Regions from separate parts of the Caballeronia sp. LjRoot31 genome, predicted to be linked through region 3. Evidence: predicted binding sites of a transcription regulator. Region 3 holds the regulator's gene; each other region holds the start of a gene.

Region 1 (3,247 bases), on a different contig from region 3:
ACTAACCCGGAACCCAACACCCCGAGACCCACCCCTAAGCCCATGCAAGCGCCCCACCGCTCGCGCAAATACCCGTAGAGAGCCTCCATTTGCCGATATCCGACTAACTTGGCCCGACCAAGCCCAAACCTGCCGGCGAGGCGGCCGCGGCTACCGTCCAGCCGATGAAACGACTCGAAGATACGTGTCCGCTCCGCAACCGGAATACCGGAGCCCTCGTCGTCCACGATCAGCGCGAGCGCGCCCACCGGCCCCAAACATGCGCTCAGCGAAATGGTGCGCTGCGCGTAGCGGGTACTGTTGCGAATCAGGTTCAACAAGGCCCTTGCAACCAGCTCTTCGCCGCACAACGAACCGCCACTCGTCGCGCGGCGCGTTCCTCGTCAACCCTTGTTTCCGGCCAGTGCGCCCGCACTGTTGGCCCCGCCGAACAATGCGGTCAGATAGTTCGCATTGCTACTCATCTGCGCCATCAGCGTGTTGAGTGCAGTGAACTGCGCGTTGTAGCTGTTCGTCAGTTGCGCAGCGAACGCGTCCAGCTTCGTGCCCTGGACCTTGATGTTCTCGAGGTCCTTGTTGAGCGACGTTGTCCTGATATCGAGCAGGCCATCTTTCTTGAGAAAGGTCGTGAGGGTCTTGTTCATCTCCGCACCGAGACCGGAGGTCGAATTGAACAACGCGTTGACCGTGCCGGGTTTGTTGGTCAGCGCGGCGTTCAGCGCGGTTTCGTCGATCTTCAACGTGCCGTCCTGTTGCAGCACGATACCGATAGACCCCAGGTTCGCCATTCCCTTGGTCTCGCCCCCTGCCGTCGGAACGCCCTTGCTGATCACGGATGCAAGCGCATTCTTGACCGTGTTCATCATCGAGTCGCCGAGCAATGGTCCGCCTTGCGAGCCCTTGGGTTGCGACTTGTCGAAAGAAGTCAGCGACGCAGCCATGTTGACGAAGTTGTTATACGCCGTGACGAAGGCCTTGATCGAGGTCTGCTGGGCGGTCGGGTCGGAGGTGACGCTCAGCGTCTGGGTCGTGCCCACGGACTCGGAGGTCAGGTTGATCGACAGCCCCGCAATCGCCGATGTCACGCTGTTGCTCGGGCTGCTGACCTCCGTGCCGGCCACCGTCAGCAACGCGTCCTTGCCAGCCGCGGTTTGCTTCCAGTTCTCCGATGTCCCGATAGTCGTGTACGGCGCCACGGTCTTGGTCGGGTCCGAGGGGTCGACAGTCGAGGTGGACGAGCTGACGTTGAGCTTCGATAACCCGGTGTTGTCGCCCGAGCCAGCCGGCGTGACCTCCACCGAGATACCGTTCGCCACGCCCGTGGTGGACGAGTGCAGCACGAGATGCGCGCCGTCCGTACCGGTGATCACGGTCGCGCTCACGCCGGGATTGCCGGAGGCTGAATTGATCGCGGCTGCAATGCCGCTCAGCGTGTTATTCGACGAATCGATCTTGATCGAAACGTCCTTGCCGCCCACCGAGAGTTTCAGCGTGCCGGTACCGAGCGTGTCCTTGGCGCCGAACGCGCCCGAAGTGATACTTTGCGATGTCGCGATGTTGGTGACCTGGATCGCATAGCTGCCCGTCGTGGCGCCCTTGCCGGCAGTAGCGGTCAGGCCCTTGCCATCGGCCTTGGCCGTGACAGCGGACAACGCGGTGCCGTCGGACAGCGACCCCAGTGAGCTTTGCAGCAGCGACAGGACCGATTTCAACGAACCGACAGCCGTCAGGAGGGAAGTGCTGGTCTTCTGTTTGGCCGAGTTGGTCGCATTCAATCCGGCAACCCGTGCGTTGACGATAGCTTCGACAAGCGCCGGAACGTCGGTATTCTTGCCCGTCGAGCCGTTGATTAGAGATTGTCCCGCGGACTTGATTGCGTCAGACATAAATAGTGGAACTCCCTTGTTAAATCCCGGGTTGGGCTGATCAACAGTCAGCCTTCACACGCGATGGCACTTTTGTGACACGAGCCGGGAAAAAGCCGTTCAAGTCGCTGGTAACCGGCTTTGAATTGCGGCTCTGATTTGCTCATTCGCGTGTTGTGTCGCCGCGCGGCATGAGCGGCAGCGCATGCAAGCCAATGCTACGATTAATTATCTATAGATTACGGTAAGCCGACTAAATACTTTAGGTAAGTTTTCAGTTTTGTCGGAAAATTTCCGAATTCCGTGGCTTGAGGGAGCGTCGAATCGGAACGGATTCAAAAGGGATAAGGGGAAGCCGCGCGCCTAGCCACCTTCATGCTGGCGACCGCATCGCGGCATCTCGCCCTGTTTCAGCCGGCGAGAAGACATTCAAAAGCGTGCGACGGATGCTCCTGGAGCGCGCGTTCAAGCACTCGACAGCACCTGCATCGAGCGTCTTTTCTACTCCAGGGAACGGATCATCATCGCGCCGTCGGCTCTTCCGCCAAGGCGTCCGCATGTCGCTGCTGTCGGCGCGGCAACGGTCGATCTCGGCGGCGGTGCTATCGAACCAGTAGGGGCGCTGCTCTTTCACATCCCACAGCGCTCCCTCGCCAAGATGATTGCTGGCATCGACGATCAGTCAGGCTTCGATCATGGCTGTCTACCGTTATCAGCCCTTGTCGTCATCGAACTTCGACGTCGCGCGACGATGCGCCAGCAAGGCCATCAGCCGCCGGTCACGCCAACGGCTACGGCTTTCTATTTCGTCGCGTGGCAACACGTCGCGGCGTTCAGCATCGAGTCTCGCGATGCTGGCAGGCGACCAGTCGAACGGCACGCTGTCCTTTGCAAAGGCGCGGTACATCGCTCCATAACGCGCGGCATAATCCGCCACGCCGCCGGGCGCGTTCAGGTCGATGGTTTCAAACGGCCCCATGAACGACCACCGCAGCCCGAGGCCGTCGCGCATCACGGTGTCAAGATCCGCGGCGCTTGCGTAGCCCCGTGCGTAGAGGCTCAATGCTTCGTCCAGAAGCACGCCTTGCAAGCGGTTCAGTAGAAAACCCGGGATCTCGCGCGCAACGGTCACGGGCTCCTGGCCCGCCCCTTCGTACAATGCACGCGCACGGGCCAATGTGTCCGGCGACGTCCACGGCGCCCCGCATAACTCGACCAGCGGCACGAGCGAAGGCGGATTCACCGGGTGCGCCACAAGGCACCGCGCGCGGCCCTCCAGTGCTTCGGTGAACGTGGAGGCAGGCAAGCCGGAGGTCGAACTGGCCAGCAGCGTGTCGGGGCGCGTCAGCTTGTCCAGTTCGGCGAACAATGTGCGCTTGACC
Region 2 (3,247 bases), on a different contig from region 3:
GGAGTGCGGCTGGCGGATCGCCGCCGCTCACTGCAGCGTGCTAGCTTTTTAAGGCTGGCCCGGCGCTTGCCGACACAGCACGCGGCTTGGCCAGTTGCTCCTCCACTACCGCCTGAATCACAGCGCTTGCGGGCTGTGCCCCGACGGCTGCCGGGATCATCGAGCTGGCCGGCCGCGACTCATCCACGGCGGTGCGCCCGCCGTCCGCAAAGAACGTTTGTTCGGCGGCCTTATTCAAAACCAGGATGCTGATGCGCCGGTTAGTGGGTTCGTCGGCGACTGCCTTGTTGAGCGGCAATACATTGGCTAGTCCGCGCACTTGCAGGATCTTGCCTTCGTTCATGCCGCCGGCGATCAGCGCGCGGCGTGCGGCGTTCGCCCGTTCGCTCGATAACTCCCAGTTCGAATAACCTGCTTCACCGCCCGAGTAAGGCACGGCGTCCGTGTGTCCGGCGATCGACACGCGGTTGTCCACGTCGTTGAGCGAGGCGCCGATCTGCGAGAGGATGGTCACCACGTACGATTCCAGCTTCGCGCTGCCTGAGGGGAACATAGGCCGCTTGAGTGAATCGACGATCTCTATGCGTAATCCTTCGCTTGTGATGTCAATACGAATCTGATCCTTGTACGCGGCCAGTGCGGGCGTGTGTTCGATCAACGCGCTGAGTTTCTGCTTGAGTTGCTGCAAGCGCTGCGCGTCGTCCTTGGCTGCGGCAACCGCAGTCGCGCTCGCGCTCTCGGCCGCACGTTGGGCCGCCGTCGGCAACGGCTGAGGCTGGCTCTTGGTTGCCTCTCCCGGACGCGAACTGGAGAGATCGCGTCCACCGCCTTCGATCACGCTCGTGCGTGCGGCGCCGCTGCCGTCCTTGCCGCCGAAGACCGCTGAAAGCGGCGTGTTGAAATAGTCTTCAATACCCTGCTTGTCGTACTTCGAGGTCGAGCCGAGCAGCCACATGAGCAGGAAGAACGCCATCATGGCCGTCACGAAATCCGCGTAGGCGATCTTCCATGCACCGCCATGATGGCCAGCATGCCTGGACTTCCTCTTGCGTCGCACTACGACGGTCGGCGCCAGCACCGATTGCATGGGCTCGCGGGAGGGGATGTCAGCCATGAGCGAACCTCTTGGTGATCTGCGTGGTGCGGCTAATGTGCGCCGGGCAGGACAGGCTCGTCACGCCGACTTCGGTTGCTTGGTGGCGCGCACGGCGTCGTCGAGTTCCTTGAAGGTCGGACGATCCGCGGTGAACAGCACCTTGCGCCCGAACTCGACGGCAATCGCCGGTGCGTAGCCGTTCATCGACGCGAGCAGCACCGACTTCACGCACTGGAACGGCTTGGCTTCGGCCTGTCCTTTTGCCGCCAGCAGATCGGCCAGTGGCCCAAAGAAACCATACGAAAGCAGGATGCCGAGGAACGTGCCGACCAGCGCGCCCGCGATCATTTCGCCGAGTATCGCGGGCGCGGCGCCCACTGAGCCCATGGTATGCACGACACCCATCACGGCCGCGACAATGCCGAACGCGGGCAGGCCGTCGGCCATCTTCTGGATTGCGTCGGCTGCCAGCGATGTTTCCGCGTGATGCGTCTCGAGTTCTTCGTCCATCAGGTCCTGCATCTCGAGCGCGTTGATGTTGCCGCTCGACATCATGCGCAGGTAGTCGACAATGAATTCCAGCAGATTGTGATCGTTCAGCACGTGCTCGTATTTCTTGAACGTCGGACTGTTTTGCGGCGCTTCCACGTCGGCTTCGAGCGCCATCATGCCTTCCTTGCGCGCCTTCTGAAGCAGCTCGTACAGCAGTGCGATGAGCTGCACGTACTTTTCCTTCGAGTAGCCTCCCGCTTTGAACGCGCTGGGGAGGACCTTGATGGTCTTCTTGAGCGTCGTAACCGGATTCGATACGACGAACGCACCCATTGCCCCGCCGAAGATGCACAACAGCTCGAAGGGCTGGAACAGTGCGACCAGATGGCCGCCTACGCCTACAAAACTGCCGATCACCGACCCGATGACGACGACCCAGCCAATAACGACGAACATGCTCTCTCCGCTTGATTTTTTATGCTTCGTTTGAATGAAGCTGTCCTAGACCTTAACGGCAAGCGGGCCAGCAGATTTAGGGTAGAGCGGAGGTATCTTTTTCCTGATGTCGGAGGAGCACGGCAAAAAGGTCTGCCTACGTAGTGGTCGGAACAGCTTTGTCTAATCTTCAGATGATTGCGTTCGACGGACAACCAGGATCGCTGCGCGCCTTGGTTCATCGTCATTTTTTGAACCTGCGTCGCGCTGGATGCCCAATAGATAACAGGGACGAACAGGGTGCGGAACGTTTTATGCGTGCTTGGCCCGATACCCATTTACTACAGGCGAACCCTAGCGATGATTCAAACTTTCGAGCAAACCATCGACGGCAAGTCGGTGCAGTTCTGTGCAAGCATCGCAGACGGCGGCAGTCCGCAGCGCGTCATCATCAGCCGGGCGGATTCGGCGAAGTCATTGGTCATTGTCGAGGCGTCGGGGATCATTGGCGCGATCAAAGCAGAAGTCGAAGCGCCGGAAACGTTTGTCGCCGAAGCCGTGCGCAAGGCGCAGCAGGAAGGGCTTATCGAGCGAGCGCTCGCATCGGGCGAAATCCTGACGACGACCCTTTAATTTGTACAGCATCGGCCAAAAAAAAATGCCCGCCTGCCTGAACGCAGGCGGGTATTTCTTTGGCTGTTCCGCAGTTGCAAAATCAAAGACGCGGCGTACCGTTGTTCGGATCTGCAGGAACCACTGGCGTGGCGGAATCCGGACCATCGGGTGAGTCGGGATCGTCCGGGGGCGGTGGTGAATCGGGGTCGAGCAGTTCGTCGGGATCGGGTTCGATCGGCAAGTAGGTCGGGTCCGGCGGCGGCGTGGACATGTCCAGTTCCTCATTAGCGGCCTGCGGACCGCGCGTTGCACGACAAGTGCATAAAGAAGCATATGCCACACCAGACGCAACGAGCGTTCCCGGCGTGGTTCATTCGCCCTTAGCGTGCAGGCATCATGCTCAGTGGCGAGTTCCTGCGCCACATTTAACCGATACCGTCTCAGTCGCTTTATCTTCCTTGGCGCGCTTGCTCTCGACCACCCGCCATGCAAGGACTGCAGCGAATAAAAGCAACGCCACCGATACCCCCGCCGACACCCTTACGCCCATCACGATCTGCGCGCTTTCCGCCATAACGGAATGACTCGCCAGCGCGCCGAATGCGGCGA
Region 3 (3,247 bases):
CAACGGCTCCCGGGTCGTGGCGGTGTGCGGCGCCCCGGCAGGTGGATTGGGGGGCACCGGCAATACCTCGACGGTCGTCAACCTGGCTTCCGCCCTCGCCGCGCAAGGCAAGGATGTGCTGGTGATCGATGAGCGCCAGAACGCGTTGTCGGTGAGCCAGTTGGCGAAGGTGCCGCCCAACGGCGCACTGGGCGCGGTCTTGTCCGGCAAGCGTTTTTTGCAGGACGCCGTCACGCGCACGCCGTTTGGCTTTTCGGTGATCGCCGCGCCTCGCGACGAACGCATCAGCCAGGACGCCGCGCATTGCCGGGTGTTGCTCGACGGACCCGCCGATATCGTCCTGATCGATACCCAGCTCGATCGCAGCGGCGCGCTATCAAGCCTGGCCGTGCAAGCGCACGACTTCGTGATCGTGACCCGCGTGGCGCCGGTCGCGATCACCGAGGCGTATGCCTGCATCAAGCGTCTGCACTACGCGCATGCCATCGGACGGTTCCGGGTCGTCGTGAATCACGTGAAGAACGGCGCCGACGCACAAATCGCCTTCGATAACCTCGCGGACGTCGCCAGCCGCTATCTCTCGGTGCAACTCATGCCGGCGGGTTACGTGGCCGAAGATCCGCGCGTGACGCGAGCGCACGAGCTGTCGCGCTGCGCGGTGGAAGCTTTTCCGGCGACGGCCGCCGCCCGGGATTATCGGCAGATTGCCGCTGAATTGCAGTACTGGCCGATGCCACAAGCGTCGCAGTTTGAATGGCCCGTGCAGACCTTGTTTGCGGAAACGCAGCCTGGGTTGGAGTACTCGATCAACTCCGGCGCGGCACGCCGCACCGAAACGCCATTGATGCAGCTTGCGATGAGCAGCCCCGCGTCCGTGTGATGCCGCAGGAGAAGGAACAAGGTGAACGCGATGTATAACGCCCAGGGAAAACTGTCACAGGCCGAGGTCCTGACCCGCTACGCACCGCTGGTGCGCCGGCTCGGCCTGCAGCTCGTGGCGAAAATGCCGGCCAGCGTCGATCTGGACGACCTGATCCAGGCCGGCATGATCGGCTTGCTGGATGCCGCGAGCCGCTATAAAGAAGATCAGGGCGCGCAGTTCGAGACCTACGCCAGCCAGCGCATTCGCGGCGCGATGCTCGACGAACTGCGTGCCAACGACTGGCTGCCGCGCAGCATGCGCAAGACCTCGCGCGAGGTGGAATCGGCGGTGCACAAGGTCGAGCAGCATCTCGGCCGGTCGGCGAGCGAACAGGAAGTGGCTGAGCACCTGAACATGCCGCTCGTCGAATACCAGTCCATGCTGCAGGATCTGCATGGCAGCCAGTTGATCTATTACGAAGACTTCGATCGTTCTTCCGATGACGAGCCGTTTCTCGACCGTTATTGCGTCGATAAAGCCGACCCGCTCTCCGCGCTGCTCGACGGCAGCTTGCGCTCGGCGCTCGTTGAGGCCATCGATAAATTGCCCGAACGCGAAAAGCTGCTGATGAGCCTGTATTACGAGAAGGGGTTGAATCTGCGCGAGATTGGCGCCGTGATGGAAGTCAGCGAATCGCGTGTGTGCCAGTTGCACAGTCAGGCCGTCGCGCGTCTGCGGGCGAAGTTGCGGGAACAGGCGTGGTCGGGCGTGGAGGCTTGACGTCCAGCCGCTGAAGGCCGGTGAACGCAGATCAGGTTTCGAAATCCGCGCTTTCGGCGAACACCGTCTGACCTTTGCCGAGCGCCTTGGCGCGATACATCGCGCGATCAGCGGCGCGCATCAGCACGGCAATCTCCCTGTAGCCGGTGCTCAGGTCCGGCGAAATCACGCAAGCACCAATACTCGCCGATAGATTCACCACTCGGTCCTGCACCGACGTCATTTCCGCCAGCACCGCGTGTACGCCGTTTGCCACCGTTTGCACGGCATGGTTGCCGGTCACATGCCGCGCCAGTACGACGAATTCATCGCCGCCGAGACGCGCGACTGTGTCGGTGGCTCTTACCCTTCTTGCCAGCAGCGCCGAGAAAGTTTGCAGCACGACGTCGCCGACTTCGTGGCCGTAGGTATCGTTGACTTCCTTGAAGCCGTCGAGATCGATCAGCAGCAGCCCGGTCGCGCCTTCCTGTCCCGTCGATATCGCCATCACCGCCCGGCCGATAGTCTGCTCCAGCATGTAGCGGTTGCTCAACCCCGTGAGCGGATCGGTGCCGGCCTTGAGCGCGAGGTCGCGGTTCGCGCTGCCGAGGCGGCCGATCAGCACCGCGAGATAGACCGACGCCCCGAGCGCGCTCAGGCCAATCCCCAGCGCCGCGGACCGGTTGATCATCCACCAGGGCTGCAAGACGGACAACGCGACGATTCCCACCAGCGCCGTTCCACACGACAACGCCAGCGCGCGCTTGCCGTAGCGCCCGCCCGCACCGATCAGGAAGAGAAAGACGGCCCACAGCATGGGCAATGTTAGCGCCCCGCCTGCGCCGAGAACCACGGCGAGCAATGCCTGGTCAGCGACGGTCGTGAATGCGAGCCGCAGAGTCGACTGCCGCTGCATTTGGCTGATGATTAGCCGGGTCGCGACGCCGTAGATCAGATAGAGCGCGAGCGCATGGAAACTGGCGATAGCGGCGGGCGTTGGAACGGACCACGCCAGCGCGCCGTACACGGCCGTTGCGAGGCCGCCCAGTATGACTCGTAGCGTCGCCTGCTCTTTTTCCGGATCGAGATAGGGCAACCACACGTAACCACGCTGCCGGTGGAAGGGGTCATTCACCTGCCCCATTCTGAGTCTCCCTGATGACGATTCCCGAAGTGCTGATCGATGCCGCGTTTTCTGCAGTGACTGCGTAGTGCAGAATTGCAATCGTACTGCGTCGTTGAAAAGTGGCTGAAAACAGCGCGATTCGGCGAAATTCGTGGCGGATTAATGCTGAGTTCGTGTAATCGATATCGAATGAAGTAGTACGCATTCGGCGCGCCAGGGCGTTTTTGGCGGCTTGCGTTTCCCCCTGGGTTGTTTTCGAATTGTTATTTTGAGTCGATGTTTGAATCGTTATCTGCTACGTAGGTTTTTTTGACGCCCGATGCAACCCTTTGAACCCGCTTCTTCCACTGACGGCATGAATGCTGCCGATGACGCTCTCGCCGCGCCCAATGCCGCGTTGCTCGGCGAATGGCTGCCTGTGTGTAATAGCACCGATGTGCCCGCCGGGGAATCGCGAGGGTTTGTGGTGGCGGGCGAACGGCTGGTGGTCTGGCGCAACG

Evidence for each region. Region 3 encodes FliA, which starts transcription of late flagellar genes. Its sites were predicted from a motif close to CTAAAGTTTNNNNNNNNNNNGCCGNTA; they were not measured.
Region 1: a site for FliA is predicted at 2,105-2,131, ahead of fliD (flagellar filament capping protein FliD). Genes of this name have one in related genera too.
Region 2: a site for FliA is predicted at 2,098-2,124, ahead of motA (flagellar motor stator protein MotA). Genes of this name have one in related genera too.

The regions. Positions count from the first base shown of each region.
Region 1 covers NZ_CAXURX020000003.1:1,232,881-1,236,127, reverse strand. Annotated here, with positions in the region: partial or broken gene ACSQ8V_RS34235 (ATP-binding protein) at 117-350, opposite strand; gene fliD (flagellar filament capping protein FliD) at 384-1,886, opposite strand; gene ACSQ8V_RS34225 (3-hydroxyacyl-CoA dehydrogenase) at 2,578-3,247, opposite strand, start outside.
Region 2 covers NZ_CAXURX020000002.1:711,910-715,156, forward strand. Annotated here, with positions in the region: gene ACSQ8V_RS21590 (nuclear transport factor 2 family protein) at 1-52, shown strand, start outside; gene motB (flagellar motor protein MotB) at 41-1,114, opposite strand; gene motA (flagellar motor stator protein MotA) at 1,175-2,044, opposite strand; gene ACSQ8V_RS21605 (hypothetical protein) at 2,384-2,656, shown strand; gene ACSQ8V_RS21610 (hypothetical protein) at 2,739-2,909, opposite strand; gene ACSQ8V_RS21615 (MFS transporter) at 3,039-3,247, opposite strand, start outside.
Region 3 covers NZ_CAXURX020000001.1:4,011,843-4,015,089, forward strand. Annotated here, with positions in the region: gene ACSQ8V_RS17965 (MinD/ParA family protein) at 1-880, shown strand, start outside; gene ACSQ8V_RS17970 (RNA polymerase sigma factor FliA) at 911-1,642, shown strand; gene ACSQ8V_RS17975 (diguanylate cyclase) at 1,674-2,765, opposite strand; gene ACSQ8V_RS17980 (Rieske 2Fe-2S domain-containing protein) at 3,067-3,247, shown strand, end outside.